One region of the Rhizobium ruizarguesonis genome, then DNA from elsewhere that is predicted to be linked to it. Evidence: predicted binding sites of a transcription regulator. Region 1 holds the regulator's gene; the other holds the start of a gene.

Region 1 (3,208 bases):
CGGTCTTGGCGGCGGCGATGAGAAGGTCGGTCTGGCGGCAAAGGAAGGCCGGGATCTGCAGGACGTCGACGACCTTTGCCACCTCCGCGCATTGCTCTGCGGTATGAACGTCGGTCAGGACAGGAAAGCCGAATTCCTTCTTCAGGTCGGCAAAGACCTCCATGCCCTTTTCGATCCCGATACCGCGTTCAGCCGAGAGCGAGGTCCGGTTCGCCTTGTCGAAGGAGCTCTTGTAAACGAGGCCGATGCCGAGCTTTTCACAAAGCTCTTTCAGCGTGCCGGCAACCATGAAGGCGTGGTCGCGGCTCTCCATCTGGCAGGGGCCGGCAATCAGCGACAGGCGGCCGGTATTGGAAAAGCTGACCTGGCCTTGGCCCTCGCCGATCCTGACTTCTGAATTCGTATCAGTGCTCATCGTGTTTCCTCGAAGGCGAAGAGCGCGCCCTGCCCGGGCGCAGGCTTCACCACAATGCGATTGTTCTTGCGCGTGTATGTCACCCCGTTAGCAGCCAAATGCGCTTCTGTCACGGCAAGATCGGCGACGGCAAAGAGGATTGCCCTGCCGCGCAGGCCGCGATCGCCGGATGAGACGGCGATGTCGAAATAGGCTTCCAGCCCTTCCTGCGTCATCAGGCTGATTTTCGCGTTCGACGCTGCGATATTGACGCCAAAACTCGTTTTCTCGACTGTCGCTTGCGCCACGGCAAGGCCGACGAAGGCAGCAAAGGCGGCGGCGTCGGGTGCGCAAAGCGCTATCTCGGTTATGCCGCTGACGCCATTGGCATGCGTCTCCAGCGCGCCGCGGTCGGCCGGCAGCGGATTGACGCGCTCGACGGTGAAGAGGAAGAGGTCAGGCGCGCGCAGGTCGCCGGCGAAAGCCAGTTTGAAGCCGGCAATCGTCTGCGCACCGTCCGGCATCGTCATCGGCCGGGTGAACTGCAGCACTTCGCCAGCGCTCGATCCGTCGCCGACGAAGTTCTGATGATCGAGGCTGGCATCCTCACTGCCGAAAGCCAGCCCCGAAAGCCCTTCCTCGCCGCAGCGGAAGCGGAAGGCACGGTTGCGGGCGGTGAAGACATTGCCTTGCCGCGCAGAAGCCTCGCTCTCCTCGGCGCTCGCAATCCCGAGCGGCTCCAGATAGGTCTTGTCGGCAAAAAAGACGCAGGCATTCTCCGTTCCGAAGGGATGGCGCGCATCGGCGGCAACGGTGAAGCCGAGCTTGCCGATCCTTTCGCGCGCCACATCAATATTGACGACGGGCAGCACGACATGATCCAGCGGATGCGGTTTGGCGGAATGCGTGTTCATCATAATCCCTCCTCAAAACGGCAAGAGATTTGCGACAGCGCCACCCTCAATGCAAGACTTGTGTCCCAATCCGGCCAATGAAAATAAAAATCTCGACGAGTTGGCGCGAAGTTTTACGGAAATTTAGCTACTTGCGGAACACATATGGAACATATAGTGTCTGTTCTGGATTTGTTTCAATCACGAGGTCACAACGTCGATGCTCACGCGCAAACAACAGGAGCTTCTCCTTTTCATTCACGAGCGCATGAAAGAATCCGGCGTTCCGCCGTCTTTCGACGAAATGAAGGATGCGCTGGACCTCGCCTCGAAGTCCGGGATTCACCGGCTGATCACGGCGCTCGAGGAACGTGGCTTCATTCGCCGCCTACCGAACCGTGCTCGTGCGCTTGAGGTCATCAAGCTTCCGGAGGCCTACAGCCCCAGCATTCAGCCCCGGCGCGGCTTTTCGCCGAGCGTCATCGAGGGCAGCCTCGGCAAGCCCCAGCCGGTCGCCGCCCCCGCTGCCGCAAAACCCGTTGCCGACAACGGCAACTCGGTTTCCGTGCCGGTCATGGGCCGTATCGCCGCCGGCGTTCCGATCTCGGCGATCCAGAACAATACCCACGACATCGTCGTTCCGGCCGACATGCTCGGTTCCGGTGAACATTATGCGCTGGAGGTCAAGGGCGATTCGATGATCGACGCCGGCATCTTCGACGGCGACACGGTGATCATTCGCAACGGCAGCACCGCAAGTCCCGGTGACATCGTCGTGGCTCTCGTCGACGACGAGGAAGCAACACTCAAACGCTTCCGCCGCAAGGGCGCCTCGATCGCGCTCGAAGCCGCCAACCCGGCTTACGAGACCCGAATCTTCGGGCCGGACCGCGTCAAGGTGCAAGGCAAACTCGTCGGTCTCATTCGCCGCTATCACTGACACTGGGCGGGCCGGATTCGGCAAAACTGTTGCTGCGCCAGTCATAGGCGCGATGGCGCATCCATGGCCGCGACAGATCATCGAATGCGGCTGTGACGTCCAGGCCGGCATCGGCGAAGCGTAATTCGACGGAACCGGTCCTGCGCAGCGTCTCACCGGTGAAGAGCGTCGCACCTGAGCGGCAGCTGTTGAAGCGCAGGCGCACCGACGTCACGACGATATCGGCCGCATCGCAGGCCGGACCGAGATAGGCGGCATTGTCGATGACAGCAACCACGCGACCATTGCCAAGCCTTGATGTGCACCAGGCCTTCTTGACGCAAGAAAAGCGGTTTGCGTCAGCGCTCGTTGCAGCCGCCCGCATCGCCGACCTTGCTTCGTTCTGCTGATCGCGGGAAAGCCTGACGCGGCGGTCTTCTCCCTCCGGCGGGATAGCAGGCCCCTCCAGCATCTTCGGCGGGTGATGCGTCGGCAGGACCAGCGCTCTCTGCCACTGGTCGAAGATGAAATCCGGCGGTCTTTCGCGGTTGGAAGCCATGGCCGCCGTCTCGACGACCGCGACGAGACCACCATCCTCCGAAATTACCAGATCCGGCGGCCGGGGAACTGGCAGAAGCAACAGGATGAGTGTTGCGACCGCGATGATTGATGTGCCGATATGGCGCAGCCGGGTGCGGAGCAGCGTCAACAGCAGAAAGCCGGCGACGGCGACCGCGAAATACCAGGCGGGCAAGCGGCCGACGTCGATATTGCCACCCCAGCCGGACACGGTCTTTGCGACCGCGATCACCAGATCGAGGCCGAATCCGACGACCTTCCAGGGCAAAACGTCCAGACCGAAAGGCATGAGCAGCATCGCCAGCAGGCCGGCCGGCATGATGATGAAGGAGATGATCGGCATCGTCGCGAGGTTTGCCGGCAGGCCGTAGGCGGTCAAGCGATGAAAATGCTCGATCGAAAACAGCGCGGTGGAAAACCCAC
Region 2 (3,208 bases), 1.8 Mb from region 1:
CCGAATTCTGCTGGGTGATCGCACCCATGTTGCGGACGGCGAGGCTGACCTCGTTGACGCCGGTCGCCTGATCGCGCGCGGCGGCGGCGATATCGGCGACGAAACGGTTGATGATATCGATGCGGCTGATCATATCGTTCAGCGCCTCACCGGTGCTGGAGACGATGCCGACGCCCTGATTGACCTGGGTCGAACTCTGAGAGATCAGGTTCTTGATCTCCTTGGCCGCTTCCGCGGTGCGCTGGGCGAGCTGGCGGACTTCCTGGGCGACAACGGCAAAACCCTTGCCGGCATCACCGGCGCGTGCCGCCTCGACACCGGCGTTCAGCGCCAGCAGGTTGGTCTGGAAGGCGATCTCGTCGATAACGCCGATGATCTTGGAGATCCCGGTCGAGGATTTCTCGATGCCGGCCATCGCCGAAACGGCGCTGGTGACGAGTTCGCCGGAGTTCTTCGCCTTCTCTTGCGTCTCGCGCACGGCGGCCGAAGCCTTCTCGGCATTGGCGGCCGTCTGGCCGACGCTGACGGACAGCTGCTGCAGGGCGGCCGAGCTCTCCTCGACGCCTGCCGCCTGCTGGGCGGTGCGCAGCGCCAGATCGTTGGTCGCATTGGATATAACGTCGGCGCCGCTCATGATATGGCCCGAGGTCTCGCGTACGGAGGCGAAGGACTGGCTTAGCGCCCTGACGGCGCGGTTGTAATCCTCGGCCATGTGCCTAAAATTGCCCGGTAGGTCGGACGGCAGGGTGGCTTCGAGATCGCCTTTCGACAGCGCTTCCAGACCGCGGCGCAGCTGCTCCAGCGCGATCGCCTGGTCGGATTCGGCCTGGGCGCGCTCTTCTTCCAGGGCGCGACGCTTGGCTTCGAGCGTCTCCAGATAGACCGAGATGGAATAATCCATGTCGAGCATGCCGGCCTTGATGACGGCCGACAGCTTCTCGGCCAATGCCTTGCCCTGCTGGCGCGCAAAGATCGACGGCCACTGCTTCTCCATGATGCCCTTGACGAGCTCGGACATGACGATGGCGTAACCGCCAATATACCAGCGCGGCTCCAGCCCGATGCGGGCGTGGGTGCGGCCGACTGCGGTCACGCCGTTGACATAGCTCTCGTCGAATGCGCCGCCGGCGAGATTGGCCCAATGATCCTGCTGGCGCTTCCTGGCATGGCCGACATGGTTCTTATCGGCGAAGAAGCCGGCGACAGCGGGGGTCTTGGCGATCTTGGCGTAGAATTTATCAAGGGCGCCGCCGATCAGCTCTGATATGACAGGGCGCAGATCCCGCATCGACTTGCGCGCCGCCTCATCCAGTTCGATGAAGTCGAGGCGCTGCCTGAGGGCATTGTCGGTCTGCTGGGCGGTCATGGAGATCTCTGTACTTGGCGCGCGGCGCGGGAAGGAATTTCTGCGCCGCAGGTTTTGGCCAATATGGTTGAGCAATCGTTAAATCGGACGGCGATTTCTTCTCCCCGAGCGCGGAAGAGCGATAGCGTGCGAGGATATTGCGGGTCGTCCATTCCGTTCACGTTTTGATCTATATATCGCCGTTTCTTCTGTTATGCTTGCCGCATGACCATCCATTCCGAATCGCTCGCCCTTTCCCTTGCCTCGATCAGCCCGGCCATGCTGGCGCTTGTCGGCGGCGTTCTCGCCGCCCTCGCCCTGCTGGTGATCGTGCTTCTGCTGCGCGGCGCCGGCCTTCGCCGCGAGCAGGCGGAGGAGGCAAGCTTTCGTGCTGAGGAAAACGAAGCGCGCATGGCCGAGCTTTTGAAGATCCAGGCGGAGATGCAGGGCCGCATCGCTGTCATGACCGAGGTCTTCGGCGCGCGACAGAGCGAACTCAACCAGACGATCAGCCAACGCCTCGATGGCATGTCGCAGCGCGTCAGCTCGACGATCACCGAGCAGACAAAATCGACGCATGAGAACCTGCAGCGGCTGCAGGAGCGGCTGGCGGTCATCGATGCCGCGCAGAATAATATCCAGACGCTCGCCAAGGATGTCGTCGGGCTGCAGGCCATTCTGTCCAACAAACAGACGCGCGGCGCCTTCGGCCAGTCCAGGATGGAAACGATCGTCGCCGACGGCCTGCCGATGGGCGCCTACGCCTTCCAGCAGACGCTCTCCAACGGTTCGCGGCCGGACTGCACGATTCGTATGCCGAACGGCGCGCCGCCGCTGGTGATCGACGCGAAATTTCCGCTCGAAGCCTGGAACGCGATCCGCGACGCCGGCAGCCCCGAGGCAGGCAAGATCGCCGGCCAGCAGTTCCGCCGCGATATGGAAATCCATATTCGAGACATTTCCGAGAAATATCTGATCCAGGGGGAAACCCAGGATACAGCCTTTCTCTTCGTGCCGTCCGAATCGATCTTCGCCGAGATCCACGAGCATTTCGAACCGGTGGTGCAGAAGGCGCATCGCGCGCGTATCGTCATCGTCTCGCCGTCGCTGCTGATGCTGTCGATCCAGGTCATCCAGGCCGTGCTCAAGGATCAGCGCATGCGGGCCCAGGCGCATCTGATCCAGGGTGAAGTGGCGATCCTGATGGACGACCTTAGCCGCCTCGACGAGCGGGTGCGCAAACTGCAGGGCCATTTCGCCATGGCGCAGAAGGATATCGACATGGTGGTCACGTCAGCCGACAAGCTCACCAGGCGCGGCGCCAGGATCGAAGCGCTTGAATTCGAGGCGGGCAGCGGCGATGCACCCCCCGCCCGCGACGACGTGGCCCCGGCCAAATCGGTGGAAAGCCGCACCGGTCTTCTGAAGCTCCGGGTGGTTGACGAGGAGTGATCGCTTCGGGCAGTGTCTCGCCCGCATGAAACACTAGGAGCATGATGTCATCCGAAAACCGATCACACTTTTCGGCATCATGCTCCAGAAGACGGGACACATTCATGATCACAGTTTTCGGGTCCATCAACATGGATCTCATCGCCACGACCGAGCGTCTGCCGAAGCCCGGCGAGACGGTGGCCGGCAACGGCTTTGCCACGGCCGCCGGCGGCAAGGGCGCCAACCAGGCGCTGGCAGCGCGCCGCGCCGGCCGCTACGTGCATATGGCCGGCGCCGTCGGCAAGGATGCCTTTGCTGCGGAGGCGCTGGCTCTGCTCGATGATGTAGGCACCGACCTTTCCCTCATCAACCATGTCGACGGTCCCACCGGCACGGCGCTGATCCTTGTCGGCGGCGATGGCGAGAACA

The links. The regulator LexA, encoded in region 1, represses DNA repair genes until DNA is damaged. The targets are predictions, from matches to a motif close to TGTTCNNNNTGTGTTCNG.
Region 2: J3P73_RS02445 (DNA recombination protein RmuC) is a predicted target of LexA. The motif match lies at 1,521-1,538, and genes of this name have one in related genera.

The regions. Positions count from the first base shown of each region.
Region 1 is NZ_CP071678.1:2,303,505-2,306,712, reverse strand. Features, by position in the region: gene kdsA (3-deoxy-8-phosphooctulonate synthase) at 1-415, opposite strand, end outside; gene J3P73_RS11490 (VOC family protein) at 412-1,308, opposite strand; gene lexA (transcriptional repressor LexA) at 1,508-2,227, shown strand; gene J3P73_RS11480 (ComEC/Rec2 family competence protein) at 2,208-3,208, opposite strand, start outside.
Region 2 is NZ_CP071678.1:504,635-507,842, reverse strand. Features, by position in the region: gene J3P73_RS02450 (globin-coupled sensor protein) at 1-1,366, opposite strand, end outside; gene J3P73_RS02445 (DNA recombination protein RmuC) at 1,571-2,797, shown strand; gene J3P73_RS02440 (ribokinase) at 2,902-3,208, shown strand, end outside.